4 regions of the Aliivibrio sp. S10_S31 genome follow, and region 2 is predicted to be linked to each of the others. Evidence: predicted binding sites of a transcription regulator. Region 2 holds the regulator's gene; each other region holds the start of a gene.

Region 1 (4,640 bases), on a different contig from region 2:
AACAAATTAAAGTACTTACTAGCGAAACTCGTGAAATGGTAATTGAGCAAGTAATGGCTTTAGAAACGGATGAACTGTCATTAGATGATCTAAAGTGGGTTGTTCTAATGGTATTGTTTAATGTTCCAGGACAGGAAAGCGCTTATACACAGATGGAAGAATTATTGTATACCTCTGATGTAGGCTTGACTCACTAAGGCTGAGAGAATGTCTGGAAAGATTGATAAAGAATTATTTCAAGCGCATGAGCATGCGTTAGAGCATGAAATATGCCCTCAATGTAACGGTGAACTAAGTATCCGTTATGGAAAAAGAGGTCCATTTTTAGGTTGTCAAAATTACCCTGAATGTGACTATATTCGTCCATTAAAAAGTAATGATGGTCATGTAGTGAAAGAGTTAGGGATCCCATGCCCTCAATGTGAAAGTGAATTGGTGTTGAGACAAGGCCGATATGGAATGTTTATCGGTTGTTCTGCATATCCATCATGTACTCACATTGAATCTTTAGAACAAAAGAAAGAGTCGTCGCAAGCAGAAACGGTTTGCCCTAGTTGTCATAAAGGACATTTACAAGAGAAACAATCTCGTTTTGGTAAATCATTTTACGCGTGTGATGCCTACCCTGCTTGTCGTTTTGCGGTTAATTTAGAGCCACAGCAAGGGTGTTGCCAAAAATGTGGTTTTGAGTTGCTCTTAAAAAAAGAAACAGCGGCAGGAACTCGTTTAATCTGTGCTGATAAAAAATGTGCAGAAGTTCAGAGCCAATCAGAGTAACTTAATCACAAGTATTAAGTTACTCATACCCTGAGATTTAAGAAAGAGCTTTAAAGGCTTGTTTATCTAAAATATTTGCAAGTTTAGAAAGCTCTTTTTGTAGCATTTCAGGGGAGTCGGCACACACGTTAATATGGCCCATTTTTCTACCCGCTCGCTTCTCTTTTCCATACCAATGAATATGGCAATTCGGCATTGTTAATATTTCATCTGGTAAGCTATCTTCACCTAAAATATTAATCATCGCAGTTGAGCGAAGTAATTGATTACCCGTTAATGGTAAGTTGCATACCGCTCGAATGTGCATTTCAAATTGGCAAATATCGGTCCCTTGTTGAGTCCAGTGCCCCGAATTATGTACACGAGGAGCAATTTCATTTACAAGTAATTTTCCGTCTACATCGAAAAACTCAATAGCAAGCACTCCGATATAATTAAGTTCATCAGCGATAGCGGTAAACATTTCATCGGCTTGTTGTTGTAAATTACTTGTCCCTTCTAAAGCGGTTGATAAAGCAAGAACACCATCGACATGAACATTTTCAGTCAGTGGGTAAGTCACCATTTGACCGTTTTTATTACGAGCGCCAATGAGTGAAACTTCACGGTTAAATGGAATAAATTGTTCTGCAACTATTGCTTGATTTGGAGAGCTTTTAATTAACTCATCCATTTCTTCCCAAATAGAATCAACTTGTGATACGTCTTTTAAGCGCCATTGACCTTTTCCATCATAACCGCCTAACGCACTCTTCAATACCATAGGGATCCCTACGGTATCGATGGCATTCAGAAAGTCCTGTTTAGTATTGATATTATGGTATTTGGCATTTGCAACATGCGCGTTATCTAATAATTTTTTTTCAAGGCGGCGATCACCACCTGCTTTTATTGCATCAGGCGTTGGTTGAAATTTTCCACTTACACTACAAATATCTAGAATATGATGAGGAATATGTTCAAACTCAGCCGTAATAACATCGACTTGTTTAATGGCTTGTTCTAATGATAAATCAATCGGCTGTTGAGTTAATGGATGTACAATTTGTTGGCTATTAACATCATAAGCGATCACATCAATATTTAATGGAGCACTAGCTAAAGACATCATTCGTGCTAATTGACCTGAACCTAAAATAAGAACATTCATGATTAATCCTCTGATGGATCTGGGTTCTCTAACACCATTTCAGTTTGTTCTTTACGGAAAGCTTCAACCGCAGCCATTACTTCTTCGTTTGATGTTCCAATGATTTGAGCTGCAAGGATACCCGCATTAGCCGCTCCCGCTTCACCTATCGCAAGAGTACCAACAGCAATACCTTTTGGCATCTGTACAATTGAAAGTAATGAATCCATACCTTTAAGTGCACGAGATTGTACTGGAACACCTAAAACAGGAACACTTGTGAATGCTGCTGCCATTCCAGGAAGGTGTGCTGCACCACCCGCACCTGCGATAATTACTTTGATGCCACGATCTTTTGCTTGAGTTGCATAATCGGCAAGTAACTGAGGTGTTCTATGAGCAGAAACCACTTTTGTCTCATAAGGCACATTAAAGCGGTCAAGCATCTCAGCGGCTAGTTTCATTGTTGGCCAGTCTGATTTTGAACCCATGATAATACCGACTTTCATTGTGAACTCCTTAAATAAAGATATTGGCAATATAGAAAAGTTATCCGCATTATACGGTTATTTTTTATTAAGGAAAACGTTTGCGTAAGGAAAAGCTAAACTTATTAATGAATGATGACAATTCAAAAAAGGAAAGCGGTTGTGTGATTTGAGTAGATCAATAGAATAGATACTATATATAGAAGAGAGTGGTATTAATATGAAGAATCTAAATCAAGTCGTAGATGCCTTGAAGCAAGGGAATGTTATCGCTTATCCGACCGAAGGTGTTTTTGGTGTTGGTTGCGATCCTGATAACGAACAAGCGTTACTAAATTTATTGGATGTAAAAAAGAGACCAAAAGAAAAAGGATTAATTTTGATTGCTGCATCTATAGAGCAATTATTACCTTATATCGATTTAGAACAATTAACAGAAGAGCAAGTAAATACCATTAAAGCATCATGGCCAGGTCCTGTGACTTGGATTGTTCCAGTTAAAACAAGCACATTACCTTTAGTTACTGGGCAATTTGATAGTATTGCTGTCAGAGTAACAGCTCATCCTCAAGTGAAAGCTATTTGTAATGCATTCGGTAAACCTATTACTTCAACGAGTGCTAACCTTTCAGGATTGGAGCCTTGTCGAAGTGTCGCTGAAGTTGAAGCTCAACTAGGGGATACGGGGGTGGTCATTTTTCAAGGTGAAGTAGGTAATCGGACTCAACCTACTGAAATTCGTGATGCGAAAACAGGTAATACGCTGCGTCAGGGGTAATGCATCAATGATTGGTTTAAGGTAAGGTTACTCACATCATTTTAGTTCTTTCATTGCAGGGAATATTTTTACATGGACAAGTATGCCGTTTTTGGTAATCCGATTAAACACAGCAAATCACCTTTTATTCATACCCTATTTGCTCGTCAAACAATGCAGGATTTAGAATATTCAGCAATTGAAGCACCAATAAACGGTTTTGTTGAGTCAGTAACAGCGTTTTTTTCTCAACAAGGAAAAGGCTGCAATGTAACAGTCCCTTTTAAAGAGGAAGCGTTTCAGTTTGCTGATCAATTAACAGAAAGAGCAAAACTCGCAGGAGCTGTAAATACACTTAAAAAATTGGATGATGGCATTATTTTAGGTGATAACACCGATGGCGAAGGGTTAGTTCAAGACTTATTGCAGTACCAAGTACCTTTAGAAGATAAACACATTTTATTAATTGGTGCTGGTGGCGCAGCTCGTGGCGTTATTCTTCCTTTGTTAAAACAAAATCCAGCTTCTATTACGCTTGTTAATCGAACTTATGAAAAAGCAAAACAACTTGCGGAACTGTTTTCTCCTTATGGAAGGATAGAAGTAAAAAAGATGAGTGATATTAATAAAGGGTTTGATGTCATTATCAATTCAACATCAGCAAGCTTATCTGGGGAGCTTCCTCAGATTGATCCTGTCATATTCTCAGGTGGTGCGATTAGCTATGACATGATGTATGGCTCTGGTAAAACCATCTTTAATCAATGGGCATTAGAAAATGATGCTTACCAAGCTTATGATGGATTAGGAATGCTAGTTGGTCAGGCTGCAGAAAGCTTTACTGTATGGAGAGGGCTACGTCCAGGTAGTAAACAAATTTTGCGTGAATTACGAAAGAACTTAGAAGGTATGTAATGAATCAGTCGATTCTCTTTTCAGACGATTTAACCGTAGAACTAGAAAAGCAGCGTGTGCGTTTTTCAGCACAACAAATGGGAAGCTTAATTAACTGTTCAGTTTCATTCTCATGGCTTGAAGAAGAAAGTGGTGAATCTATTTGCCATCATGATAAAGCGAATGAGGTTTTTAACCAGTTACGCTTTGATATAGAAGAGAAAGCTGAAGCATTGATTGAAGATGAAGAATTCAATGCTTCAGGAGAGATTGAAATTAATTAATTTCTTCTTCTATATAGTCATTCTTAAAATTAACGTAATTTAATGCAGATTTTTTAAGTGATACAATTTCCTCTATAGATAGAGGGCGAACTTGTTTTACTGGGCTACCTATATAAAGGTAGCCACTTTCAAGACGCTTGTTTGGTGGAACAAGAGAGCCAGCACCAATCATTACATCTGCCTCAATATAAGCGTTGTCTAGAATAATGCTTCCCATTCCAACAAGAACTCGGTCTTCAATTACGCAACCATGCAACATAACTTTGTGACCAATAGTGACATCATTGCCAATAACTAAAGGTGCACCTTTT
Region 2 (4,640 bases):
ACAACTTGAGCAATATGGCAGTTTTGAAGTACGTACTTTTCTATCTAATTTAGCTGAAACACCAGAACTAAGTGATTCAGTTAATGCATTAATTGAAAAATTAAATGCCGTGCAAGGTCGTGAAGATGCACAACTTGAACTTTCTGCTGATTTTTGTGATGCCTTTTTAGGCTCAGATAAAAGTAGTGCGCTACCGTACGCTTCTATGTATCTTGATAAATCAGGTTTACTAAACGCAAAACCTGCTCAAGATATGCGTGAATGGCTTACAAAATACAATATTGCACAAAAAGCTGAATTTAATGAGCCTGCTGACCACATTGCCATTGAATTAGATTTTTTAGGTAATTTAATTGTGATGACAAATCAGCAAGCTTCTGAAGATGAATTTGAAACTTATATGAATGCTCAACTAACCTTTATTAATGAGCAACTGTTAAGTTGGACACCTCGATTTAATGAAATTTGCATCGAAAGAGATAAATTTGGTTTCTATGCTGCAGTAACAGGCTTACTTGTTACATTCCTAAAGCTAGATGTGAAATTTCTTGCTGGCGAATAATATAAGATAATTGCTTTTATTATTTATGTTAAAAAATATGTGATATAAATCAAAAGCAATATCAAAATTTATTAAATCAGTAATTGTTTGCACTATGCTTTAAAGATAAAATGTGATCGCAAACGATAAAATTTGTATTGAAATGAAAACCGCATTTTACGCGGTTTTTTTCATTTTTAACCAGGGCCTATTTATCTTCCATCAGTTCTTCTAGTTTAGAGCTACACCTTTTTTGTTGGAAAATAAATAGCCCCTTATTACCTATTATAAGGTTTATATATGGCTACTATTAAAGATGTGGCGAAGCTGGCAGCAGTTTCAACAACCACCGTTTCTCACGTGATAAATAAAACGCGCTTTGTTGCTGAAGCAACACAAAAACGTGTTTGGGAAGCAGTTGAAGAATTAAACTATGCTCCAAGTGCGGTAGCACGCAGCTTAAAGTGTAATACAACACGTACTATTGGTATGTTAGTAACACAATCATTTAACCCATTTTTTGCAGAAGTAATGCATGGTGTTGAAAACTATTGTTACAAGCAAGGTTACACACTATTCATGTGTAATACTGAAGGCGACCTAGAAAAACAAAAACACTATTTAAGAATGTTGGCGGAAAAACGAGTAGATGGCCTACTTGTAATGTGTTCAGATTTAAATGAACAATTACTGACCTTACTTGAAAAAAACACCGAGCTACCAATGGTTATTATGGACTGGGGTCCTGATAGCCCGCGTACAGACAAGATCATTGATAATTCAGAAGAAGGCGGTTACTTAGCGACGAAGCATCTTATTGAAAATGGTCACACTCATATTGCATGTATCACAGGTCAAGCTGATAAAGTGACTTGTAAAGAACGAGTTCGAGGTTTTGAAAGAGCTCATGCTGATGCAAATTTATCTTTTAATCCAGAATGGATTCTAGAAGGTGATTTTGAGTGTGCGTCTGCATCTAAGGCGGTTGACAAAATTCTTTCTATTGAAGAAAGCAAACGCCCTACTGCACTATTCTGTTTTAATGACATTATGGCATTAGCTGCAATTAGTAAGATTCAACAATCAGGCTTACGTGTACCTGAAGATATTTCAGTTATCGGTTATGACAATATTGAATTGTCTGCGTATTTCTCACCACCATTAACAACGATCCATCAACCTAAACGCCGTGTAGGTAAAACAGCGGTTGAGATTTTGTTGGAACGAATTAAAGATAAAGATCATGAAAGACGTATATTCGAAATGCAACCAGAGGTTGTTACACGTAGCAGTGTTTTAAATCGCCTTAAATAATTTGCCTGACTTCATAATAAAAACCATGCCAACGAGCATGGTTTTTTTATGCTTACTAAACTCAATCTTAATTCTCAATAATAAAAAACCTATAAATACTGACTATCGATCTCTGAATTTTTATAAATATCAATATTAAAAGTATTAAATAAGAGAAAAGTTGAACCGACCTAACAAATTTCGATGAAATATTTTGGAACTAATATCACATTTATGAATTTTCTGTTCCAACATTTCTTATTGATTGCTATATCATCAATCTTGTCACGAACATGGCAAACTACATGAAAATGTAGGACGCAAAGCTTCCGGCCTAAGTATTTATATAAGGTAGCGGGGTTGCCGACGGCAAGTGGTCGATTCTATCCCTTGTTAATTTTTACGTTAAAATAACAATACTTAGTTTTCAACTTGCTACTATTTCCTCGGGCTCAGTTGTTTAGTGACATAGACTTACTAACCGAGAATTATTGCAATGGATAAACCAGTATTAAAAGACTCACTTCGTCTACTATCTTCACTAGGAAAGATCACTTCTCGCTCTATGTTTGGGGGATTTGGAATCTTCATTGACGACACCATGTTTGCTCTTGTAGTTCAAGATAAGCTTCATTTAAGAGCAAGTGACGAAACAATTAATTTATTTAAAGAACAAGGCTTTGAACCATACGTTTATAAAAAACGTGGATTCCCAGTTGTAACAAAATATTTTGCTATATCTCCTGAATGTTGGGATGAACCAGATTCAATTTTGATTCAAGCGGTTGTTGCTTTAGATGTAGCGAAAAAAGATAAAGAAAAACAAAAATCAGCAGGTCCTTCTCGTATTAAAGATTTACCTAACTTACGACTTGCAACAGAAAGAATGCTGAAAAAAGCAGGAATTACAACAGTTGAAGAACTGAAAAACACGGGCTCTGTTAATGCTTATAAAGCAATACAGCAAACACATTCAAGTTCAGTAAGTGATGAATTATTATGGTCTTTAGAAGGGGCTATAAAAGGAATGCACTGGTCTGTAATTTCTGCAGAAACACGTAATGAATTAAGAAAACAGCTATAATTAATATTGTTTTAGATTCATTTTTATTATGTTGTATTCTATAACGCATAGAATACAACATAATCACTACTATCAGCCTTAATCGACTGGTTCTTCATCTACTTGCATCATAAAATCAGTAATCCAACCAATTAATAATATCATTAGCCAAGAAACCATAATTGAATTTGGTACTTCAAACTTTGGCGAAATAATTAATGTAGAAAAACCAATAACAGGTAAAAGCCAAGATAGCATAGGTAACCAATTTCTATACTTTGATCTTCCGATACTTTGTAAACACACAATCAGCCCTGTAATCGACAATGCTACCAAGGCTGCATGTTGTAAACCTCCAATCCATAAAGGAATAACAAGAACTAATGGCCACCACGCATTTCGATTAACTGGTTTCCAACTTCTTGCCGCAATCCAAACTAATATGACACATACAATTTGAGTCAATGTAGCCCACGCACTTCCAGTTAATTTTTCTTCATATTGTAAAGCCATGATCCCAGCTTGCATCGCAATAACAACAGCAGCAATAAATACGATTAAGTGTATGCTTTTACGGTGTGAAAAGATCACCATTAATAATGGAAACAAAGTCCAAACAGAAATAGATAATGGCATTGGTTGGTATTGAAGTGTAAAACCAAATAATGATAAGCCAATTAACAATACCCAAGTAGCAACCCCTCCTTGAGGGATCAACCATAAAATAGGTATCGCCAAAGCCAATAATGGTAGCTCTCCCCCACTAACACCAAATGCTAAAACGCCAACAATAACTAAAACAAAACTTAAAATGATCGATAACACTGCTAGAAACATCGCTTTCCCTCCATGGATCAGAGTTGTTCACTTTGTTATTATTCCAGTGTAGCGTTATTAATCATCTTTATCACTGACCCACTTCACTTTTTTATTAAGGGTTTGTTTATGAACGAATTCACGCAGAGCATTTATTTAAACTTAACCCAAATTCCATTCGGACGAATTATCAGCTATGGGCAACTAGCTAAACTTGCAGGTTATCCAAATCATTCAAGACATGTAGGTAAAATACTATCTCGTCTTCCTGAAGATACTTCTTTACCATGGTTTAGAGTTGTTAGTTCACAGGGAAAAATTTCATTATCAGGAGATAATTTTATTCGTCAGCGTAAGGCACTAGAAAAGGAAGGATTAACAATAAGGGATGATGGAAAAATTCTAAATTTCAAGCAAGTAATAATGCAATAATAGCACTATTACTTGCTTAAATAGATCGATTACTGACGAACACCTTTCAGTAGTAGATCTTGGTTTAGTGTTGCAGCTTCATCAGTAATTACTGCGTAATTAGTATCAGTAGTAAAACGTAATTTACCATCAACTTTAATTGTTGCACGTACCGCATAACGATGATTAGCTTGAATATCTGCTGTATTGAATTCTAAAGAGTAAGCAAACGGAGATGAATTTTCACCTACTTCAAACGTTTGTTCTGTGATAGTTTTCGATGGTGCATCAGCTAAAGAAATATCCTCTAAAGTAACGGTTACAACCGCATTTGCAGGTAATGCAATACGCTCACGATAACCTACTGTACCGGTTACTGATTGTGTTGCTGCGGCTTCAACTACTGGTGCAACTTCTGTTTCAACAACGTCAACTTGTTCAACGACTTCTTGTTGAGGTGCTACTGTTGTTTCTTTTTCTGATTTATCAGATGAATTGCAACCGACCATTGTTAAT
Region 3 (4,640 bases), on a different contig from region 2:
ACGATATAATTATGATAAATCGTTATTTAAACTAATTGAGGCATTCATGGCGAATACTGCAGCTGCGTTACACATTCTTGTTAAGCATAAAGAACAAGCAGAAGACATTATCCAACAGCTTAAAAAAGGCGCTAAATTTCACGTATTAGCGAAGAAGTATTCAAGTTGTCCTTCTGGTAAAAGAGGCGGTGATTTAGGTGAATTCAAGAAAGGTCAAATGGTTCCTCAATTTGATAAGGTGTGCTTCAGTGGTGAAACTCTGGTTCCGCACTTAGTGAAGACTAAATTTGGTTGGCACGTGGTTAAAGTGTTGTACCGCACTTAATTTATATTAGGGCTATATATACAAAAAATCCGACGTTTAACCGTCGGATTTTTTTATGAATAAACCATACTAATGGGATTAACGTTCCCAGTATGCTTCTTCTAAGCAATCTTCACGCTCTGGCATTGAATTAGACAAGCGAGGAGAGTGTTGAGTTAATACTTCATAACTTGCACGGTTAGAGTATTTACAAATTTGAGAGAAAGAAGAATAGGTTAAATACTCAGCATCATGTTTGCTTGAATTTGGCACATTCTCTTTATGGTAGAAGTTTGCAGCCATATCATGCAATAAAGCTGATAATGCAGCATCACCAGCACCATTCGTATTTTTAATCTCAACAGGGCCGCCCATGTATGGAGCAATGTGAGAAGATACTTTAATTGGTTTTTTACATAATGCTTTAACCATTGGACGACTGTATTCGAAGCGGTTAAATTCAGGAATGTTACCCGGTAGAAGGGGCTTACTTGTTTCGCGTTTAATACTTTCTTCTGTGAAACCAGCCATGTATAGACCGATAGGGCCTGCAGTACAAAGAACTAGATCAACCCACTCAAGAGCTTTATCTGCCGCTAGTAGAGGATCTTTTTCACCAGTTAATGCTTCTGCTTCTTCTTCATTCATTGCAACAACAGTCACGTTTTCTTTTAAGAAGGTTTGCCACCATTCTGCTTTACCTTCAATAACGTATTTAGTACCTAAAGTAAGAACCACTGGAACGTTATGAGATTTTGCACAATCGATAGCTTTACGTACTGCGTCCATCATAGGATCGCCTTCTTTACCACGAACAAGGTAAGAAGAAATCACTAATGCTGATGCTTTTTCGAAAATATGCTCTGGAACATGAGTAGGGCACAGTTGGTTCATGTCACCTTCATTGATAGCAAACGTACGTTCACCGTCTTCTGAAATTAATGTGTAACAACGACCAATAGGGCCTTGAACTGGCTGTAGGTAGTCTAAATCCATACGGCTTGTTGTGTTACATAAGTAACGATAAGCGTAAGAGCCGATTTTGATGTCTTCGCTCATAACACCTAAAAGAATAGATTTGCTATCAGCAAGAACAGAATAGTTATGAAGAGTGTTACCAATAGTATCGCCAGGATACTCATGACTGATCAAGTTTCTTTCAAATAGTTCTTTATATAAAGCTTCAGCTTTTGATTCTTCAAGAACTAGTGAATGACCTTTACTTAATTGATGACGGTTTAGGAAGTCATCATCTACTTTTGCTTCGATATCTACGATTGTTTGACCAACACCGATAAGATGAGTGCGTTCAAGTTTAGGCGTTTGGTTGATTTGATTCACTAGAGGATCGCGAGTGTGAACTGGAAAATAGTGTTTAGACTTACGTTGGCCAGGAAACTTCATGTATTAAAGATCAGTTAATGAGTGAATTTTCCGTGAGTATATCACATTAAATTCGATATCCATTCATGAAAATAGTAAAAAAATGAGAAGTTGATCGTCTTGGATATTAACTGATAATAGCAAACGTTTACTTGTTTGAAGAAAGTTACGGTTGGGTGCTAATTAGGTGTCTTTATAAAAATCTAAGAATTGAAAGAAATATAGAGTAATTATCTACATATTTTTTTAAAAAAGTGAAATTAACTGGTAAGTGCTTTTTGTTTGTACTTTAATCAATGGTATCACAAAAAAAATAGAATTATCAGACTTGCTAAAAAGGTTTCTGGGCCTATAATACTGAAAACCGGAGCGCCTGCCAGCGCCCCGGTTTTTTTGTGCCTGCTATCTTGGTTTGTTAACTGCCTTCTGCCAAAGGCAACAAGAGATAGTAGAGCCTTATCGATAAGACGAGGAATTTATCATGCGTATCGAACAAGAATTAAAGTTAGGCTTCAAAGATGTACTGTTTCGTCCTAAGCGTTCAACGCTGAAAAGTCGCTCTCAGGTTGAATTAACCCGCGATTTTACATTCAAACATAGCGGACGTCAATGGTCTGGTACACCTGTAATTGCAGCTAACATGGATTCTGTAGGTAGCTTTGCAATGGCGAAAGCATTATCTGAGCATGGTGTAATGACTGCTGTACATAAGCACTACACTGTTGCTGATTGGGCTGAGTTTATTAAAGAGAACGATGCATCTGTTCTTAAAAACGCAATGGTTTCTACTGGTACTTCAGAAGCTGATTTCCAAAAAACTAAAGACATCATGGCATTGACGGATGACTTGATCTTTATTTGTATTGATATAGCAAACGGTTACTCTGAGCATTTAGTACAGTATGTTGAAAAAGTACGTGCTGAATTTCCTGATAAAGTGATTTCTGCAGGTAACGTTGTTACTGGTGATATGGTTGAAGAGCTTATTCTTGCTGGTGCGGATATTGTTAAGGTAGGTATTGGCCCAGGTTCAGTATGTACTACACGTGTTAAAACAGGTGTTGGTTACCCACAACTTTCTGCAATTATCGAATGTGCTGATGCTGCTCACGGTCTTGGTGGTCGTATTATCGGTGATGGCGGTTGTTCATGTGCTGGTGATGTTTCTAAAGCGTTCGGCGGCGGTGCTGATTTCGTTATGCTTGGTGGTATGCTAGCTGGTCACGAAGAATCGGGCGGTGAAGTTATTGAGCAAGACGGTAAGCAATTCATGAAATTCTACGGAATGTCTTCACAAAGTGCGATGGACAAGCACTCAGGTGGTGTTGCTAAGTACCGTGCTGCTGAAGGTAAAACTGTTCTATTACCATTCCGTGGTTCAGTTCATAATACGATTTCTGACATCCTTGGTGGTGTACGTTCAACGTGTACATACGTAGGCGCAGCGCAGCTTAAAGAGCTAACTAAGCGTACTACTTTCATCCGAGTACAAGAGCAAGAGAACAACGTTTTCGGTAAAGAATGATAACTTACTTTTTCTGAAATAATGAATAATTTAGGGTCGCAGTTTGCGGCCCTTTTTTGTGTACGTAGAATAAAATTATATGGTAAACGTTTTTGGATGGTATTTTTTGATGCTATTACTATCAACTAACTGTTTAAAATCTTGAATAAAATCATTAATATCAGAATCTAATGGGATAGATTGGAAGTCTAAAAAGTCATATTCCCACCATTTTATATCTAATAAGTTGTTAATCACTTCTTCTTTGAAACGGTACTTTATAAGTTTACTTGGGATCCCGCCAACAATAGCGTAATCAGGAACATCTTTAGTTACGACTGCATTAGCGGCAATAACAGCGCCATTACCAATTGTAATGCCTGGTTTTAGTACTACGTTAGCTCCAATCCAAACGTCATTTTTAATGATGATGGGTTGTGGAACGTAGTCTTTATTTTCTTTTAATGACCCTTGTTGTAAACCAGATAGTGCAAACTCATCATTAGAATAGGTTACAGTACTTGTCGTAAAACGATGTAGAGGGTGTTGGTAGCCTAAAATAGTCACATCTTTAGCGATTGAGCAGTAACGTCCAACGATTGTATTTCTTTCAAGTTGACTATAGCTATATGAGTATGCTCCCATGCTCCATAATAAATAGCCGGCACGAAACGCAACGTTTTCTTCTATTTTTAACGAGGATGGCAATCTAACTCTTTGGAATAGAGATAATTTCGGTGGAAGAGTTACTCTATTGTTTTTAAGTTGTTTTCTTATTCTGAAACCAAATGTTACACGTTTAAACATATATAAAGTCAATTATGCGAGGTGCTTCACATTATATTATGATTAATGGCATTGTTAAAATAAAATTATAAAAAACATCTGAAATGTGAGGGATGAAGGAACAATAATGTGTGTAGCGGTATTGGTGTGAGATTTAAAAAACAGATGAACCTATCAGACAATAGGCTCATTCTATTAGGGGTGAAAGTTAGTTATACAAAGTATCTTTCACCATCAATAACCCAACTGCCAATGACGTTAGAATCTTTCAATTCTATTTTCACTTCCGTCATGTTTCTTGCACCTTTACCTAGTAACTCAGAATATAAAGCTTCTGCTTCTTTCTCTGCTGTTGCTAAACCTGTAGCACCAAACTCCTCAGGTACTTTAAAAACAAATTCAGGTTTCATACTAATTTCACTCCTTTTGATAACAAAACAGTAAAACCCTAGCATACATCTAGTGGATAAAAGTTAACATAGATCACATAAAAACATGGTTTATTGTTTCTTGTTATTTGAAAGACATTTTAATCAATTTATATAATAAGTTTTGTTTCAAAATGGAGTTTTGTTGAATGTATGGAGAATTTACATTTGATTGCTGAATGGTTTTGCGGATCATTATGATGCCTTTTCTTCAATTAGAGACAATGTCTCACTA
Region 4 (4,640 bases), on a different contig from region 2:
TACCTGAAAAAGGAGCATCAGAGATTCAAGCAGTGACTCGTGCATTTAACCAAATGTCGAAGGGCATTCAGAAATTAGAGCAAGACCGAGCGTTATTAATGGCCGGGGTTAGTCATGATATTCGAACACCATTAACTCGGATTCGTTTAGCCACAGAAATGATGTCTCCAGAAGACAGCTACCTTGCCGAAAGTATGATTAAAGACACGGAAGAGTGTAATGAGATCATCGGTCAATTCATGGACTATTTAAAGCCAGTCGCAAAGCAAGATTTTACTCAGGTGGATGTTAATACCATCGTTAATGAAGTGATATTAGCTGAGGGTGGTTATGAGCGTGAAATTCAAACCAAACTCGCCATGATCCCAAAAGCGATTAATGGTAATGCAGTAGCAATTAAGCGAGTGATCACTAATTTGGTCGTTAATGCGATTCGATATGGTGGTGATTGGATCCAAGTCTCAACCAGTGTTTCTGCTGACCATAAAACCGTATGGGTTATTATTGAAGATAATGGCCCTGGAGTTGATAACGCACAGCTAGAAACCGTTTTTGAACCTTTTACTCGAGGTGATACGGCTCGTGGTAGTGAAGGGACAGGGTTAGGGTTAGCCATCGTTAAGCGTATTGTTACTCAGCATCAAGGTGAAGTGAGTTTATCAAACCGAAGTGAAGGTGGTTTGAAGGTTCAAGTTGAGTTTCCGTTGGGGTGAGAGCAGGGACGAGAATCGAGAATGCTTCGCTTGAGGGGCGAGGAAGAGCGTAAGAGCAAAAAGCTAGGATTCAGGAAGAGCAGAGTTCAGAGGTGATTGTTGTGATATCTACGGGCACAATACAGTTCCTCCCCTTGTTCACAAAGGTTACTTGGTAGTAACTGTTGATATAAGGGGAGGCTAGGAGGGGTTGGAAACTAGAGACGATACGCTAGCGCTAACTAGACCGCTTCGCTCCTATAAGAGCAAAAAGCGAAGGGTTCAGGTTTCAGGAAGAGCAAAAGCGAGTACACCTGAAACCTGCAAGCGTCGCGCCCTGAAACCTAAAAACTCACCACATCAACCATGCTTGCTCTTATAGTCTCTAGTTAGCGCAGCGTATCGTTCCTAGTAAAAAAATAAAAAAGACCGCAGATAATAATCATCTGCGGTCTTTTTCGTTTTTACTCGTCCCTAGAGCGAAGCGAACTTGCTCCTAGTCCCTTTATTTAAACAACCACATCTTGTTTTGCTTCTTCTTTCACTTCTGCATACGGCAATACGATATTTAAGATAATCGCAGTTACACCACCTGCAGTTACACCTGATGAGAAAATGTTTTTAATCATCTCAGGCATGAACTGAAGAATTTCAGGTTTTTGAGCTAAGCCAAGACCCATAGAGAAAGACATTGCCATGATTAGAATGGCACGACGATCTAGTTCAACACGAGAGATAATACGCACACCAGCAGCCGCAATCGTACCGAACATCACAATAGTCGCACCACCAAGCACAGGCTCAGGAATGATCTGCACCATGCTTGCTACCCCTGGGAATAAACCAAGAAGAACTAGCATACCTGCGATGAAATAACCCACATAACGGCTTGCTACACCCGTTAATAGAATTACGCCATTGTTTTGGCTAAACGTTGAGTTAGGGAAGCTGTTAAATGCTGCAGCGATTGCCGAGTTAATACCATCAGCTAATACACCGCCTTTAATGCGCTTCATATAAACCGGTCCTTTCACTGGTTGGCCTGATACTTCTGATGTCGCAGTAATATCACCAATGGCTTCTAGTGCCGTGATTAAGAAGATAAGCACCAAAGGAATAAACAGAGACCAGTCAAAACCTAAGCCATATTGCATAGGAATAGGTAGGGCAATGAGAGCTGCATCATGAGACATCTCTGTATTAAGCATTCCCATCGCCCACGCCACTAGCGTACCTACTGTCATGGCGATAACGATAGACGCCATACGTAGGTAAGGGTTAGTTGCTCGGTTTAATACCACAATAATTAGTAATACCGTGCCAGCAAGAGCGAGTTTATCAAGGCTACCAAATGTGCCTTCGCCCATAGCTGAATACCCGCCCCCCATAGACACTAAACCGACTTGAATAAGAGTAAGGCCAATTAGGGTAACAACAATGCCAGAGACTAATGGAGTAATGATTTTTTGAGCGTATTCAAGAACACGAGATAGGAAAATTTCAGCGGTTGAAGCAACAAGAATGGTACCGAAAATGGCTGCCATCATTGTAGGAACATCAGCTCCACCGGCTTTTAGTGCAAGGCCAGCACCAATGATTGGGCCTAAGAAATTAAAACTGGTGCCTTGAACTGAAAGTAAGCCAGAACCGATAGGGCCAAAGGTTTTAATTTGAATAAAAGAAGAAATGCCCGAAGCAAATAAAGACATACTGATGATGGTATTGGTTTCAGCCGCTGGAACACCAAGTGTCTGACAGATGATCAGAGAAGGCGTAATAATCGCAACAAACATTGCTAATAAGTGCTGAAAAGCAGCAAATAAAGTGTGCGGTAGCGGTGGACGATCATCCAATTGATAGATCAATTCTGATGGTTTTGTGGTGCTGTTTTTAACGGTCATGGCCGATATTCCTAGTTGTATAACGTTGTCTTCAAATCTCGCTGAATGGGAGTTTGAAGTGAGAAGGCGTCAATCTGTGATTGCTGTTAATCAGAACCTTTCTCGATAGGGTTGCATTGTTAAGTTCGATACTTAATCAATTGGAGCGGTATTTTATAGATAATTTAATGAAAAGCAATCGTTTGCTTGAGTTTTTAAGAGCAGACGACTTCGCCTTGAGGGCGCTTCGCTTAAGACGCAACAAGTTGCTTGAGATGGTAGAGGATCTGGGTTCAAGGAGATCGTTGTGGTATCTATAATCACAATACAGTTCCTCCCCTTGTTCGAGAATGTTACTTGGCAGAAATTGTTAATATAAGGGGAGGCTAGGAGGGGTTGTAAATGATGAAGTTCGGTTTAATCGAATAACAAGAAACATTATAACCAACCCCCTCTAACTCCCCCTTGTGTTCACTATATCGATCTCATAGTTATAGCGATAAAGGGGGAGAACTATTCTTTGTCGTTGTACTAACAGCGTTTGAAACTAGAAGCTATACGCTGCGCTAACTAGACAGTTTCGCTTCTATAAGAGCAAAGCGAGGGTTCAGGACTCAGGTTTCAGGAAGATCAAAAGCGAGCACCCCTGAATCCTGCAAGCAAAGCGTCCTGAAACCTAAAATATCACCACATCAGTCATACAGGCTTCTATAGTCTCTAGTTAGCACAGCGTATAGTCCCTAGCCCCTAACTCCGCCCCGTCCGACAAACCGTATACACATCAATACGCTCAACTCCCGCTTTCCTTAACTCCACACACAACAGATTAATCGTTGCACCCGTTGTCACTACATCATCAACAAGAGCTACGTGTTTCTCTTTGATTGGTTTAGTGATTTTAAATGCGCCGACTAAATTGGTTTGTCGAAACGAGCGAGATAAACCTTGTTGAGGCCTTGTCGCTTTAACGCGTTTCAATATCTTGTTATTACAATGAGTGGTGGGCGACTTAAGATTGATCTCCCTTTCTAATGTCCAACCTAAATGATCACTTTGATTATAAGAACGCCACCAGAATCGTTTCCAATGCAGAGGAACAGGAAGAATGAGAGGCGCTGGTTCTGGGATGTGCTTACTGAGTAATACGCCTAAATCTTGGGCAAGCCAGAACTGTTGAGCGTATTTAAGTTTATTAATGTATTCGCGTAATGGGTCAGAATAATCACTTACACAATATAAGCGGTCCCATTGTGGTGGGTGCAAAAGACACTCTCCGCAGACATCGGTCTCATGCTCGGTTTGTAAACCACATCGCTGACAGCGAGGCACTGTTTTGATTAAATCTAAGCAAGCTTGGCACCAAATGGTTTCAGATGGTGGCATTGCTTGTGAGCAAAAGTCACAATGACTTACGCCTAATTTTTGTATTGATCTTCTTATCCACCTGATGAACACTAAACCACCCATACTAATTAATCATTAACAGGCAGTGTAGATGACAACACCTCTTTATTGGCAAACGGAAGGCGAAGGTTCCGATCTGGTTCTCATTCATGGATGGGGAATGAATGGAGCGGTGTGGCAGACCACATCTGAAAAGCTTAGCCAACATTATCGTGTGCATACTGTCGATTTATCTGGTTATGGTCATAGTGCAGAGTTAGGCAGTGCTGATTTTGATGAAATGGTAAAACAAGTTCTTGCTCAAGCACCTAAAAAGGCTGCATGGTTAGGTTGGTCATTAGGGGGATTGATTGCGACAAAGGCCGCGTTAACTTCTCCCGAGCGAGTATCACAACTTATTACCGTTGCGAGTTCACCACGTTTTTCAGCAGAGAAAGGCTGGCGAGGCATAAAACCTCTTGTATTATCACAATTTACTGAGCAGTTAAAAACCGATTTCACATTAACCGTTGAGCGTTTTATGGCACTACAAGCTATGGGTAGTCCTAATGCTAAGCAAGACATTAAGTTGGTAAAAAAGGCTGTATTTTCAAGACCTATGCCTGATCAGCAAGCATTAGCTACAGGTTTAATGATTTTGGCCGATATAGATCTACGAGAAGCT

What was found. Region 2 encodes PurR, which represses purine synthesis genes. Its sites were predicted from a motif close to TNANGNAAACGTTTNCNTNA; they were not measured.
Region 1: purE (5-(carboxyamino)imidazole ribonucleotide mutase) is a predicted target of PurR. The motif match lies at 2,484-2,503, and genes of this name have one in related genera.
Region 3: HC728_RS17635 (inosine/guanosine kinase) is a predicted target of PurR. The motif match lies at 1,824-1,843, and genes of this name have one in related genera.
Region 4: HC728_RS16525 (uracil-xanthine permease family protein) is a predicted target of PurR. The motif match lies at 2,764-2,783, and genes of this name have one in related genera.

Annotation. Positions count from the first base shown of each region.
Region 1 is NZ_JAAUWR010000020.1:83,254-87,893, forward strand. It holds gene HC728_RS16180 (DUF494 family protein) at 1-197, shown strand, start outside; gene HC728_RS16185 (type I DNA topoisomerase) at 208-777, shown strand; gene HC728_RS16190 (5-(carboxyamino)imidazole ribonucleotide synthase) at 815-1,927, opposite strand; gene purE (5-(carboxyamino)imidazole ribonucleotide mutase) at 1,930-2,415, opposite strand; gene HC728_RS16200 (Sua5/YciO/YrdC/YwlC family protein) at 2,615-3,172, shown strand; gene aroE (shikimate dehydrogenase) at 3,245-4,066, shown strand; gene HC728_RS16210 (DUF1488 domain-containing protein) at 4,066-4,329, shown strand; gene HC728_RS16215 (gamma carbonic anhydrase family protein) at 4,322-4,640, opposite strand, start outside.
Region 2 is NZ_JAAUWR010000008.1:97,236-101,875, reverse strand. It holds gene torD (molecular chaperone TorD) at 1-562, shown strand, start outside; gene purR (HTH-type transcriptional repressor PurR) at 842-1,855, shown strand; cyclic di-GMP riboswitch class I at 2,120-2,202, shown strand; gene tfoY (DNA transformation protein TfoY) at 2,331-2,918, shown strand; gene HC728_RS09020 (hypothetical protein) at 2,997-3,734, opposite strand; gene HC728_RS09015 (MGMT family protein) at 3,843-4,145, shown strand; gene HC728_RS09010 (YbaY family lipoprotein) at 4,175-4,640, opposite strand, start outside.
Region 3 is NZ_JAAUWR010000025.1:25,367-30,006, forward strand. It holds gene ppiC (peptidylprolyl isomerase PpiC) at 47-325, shown strand; gene HC728_RS17635 (inosine/guanosine kinase) at 404-1,708, opposite strand; gene HC728_RS17640 (GMP reductase) at 2,169-3,212, shown strand; gene HC728_RS20345 (CatB-related O-acetyltransferase) at 3,288-3,899, opposite strand; gene HC728_RS17650 (hypothetical protein) at 4,190-4,387, opposite strand.
Region 4 is NZ_JAAUWR010000021.1:73,194-77,833, forward strand. It holds gene envZ (two-component system sensor histidine kinase EnvZ) at 1-713, shown strand, start outside; gene HC728_RS16525 (uracil-xanthine permease family protein) at 1,202-2,593, opposite strand; gene HC728_RS16530 (ComF family protein) at 3,320-4,039, opposite strand; gene bioH (pimeloyl-ACP methyl ester esterase BioH) at 4,068-4,640, shown strand, end outside.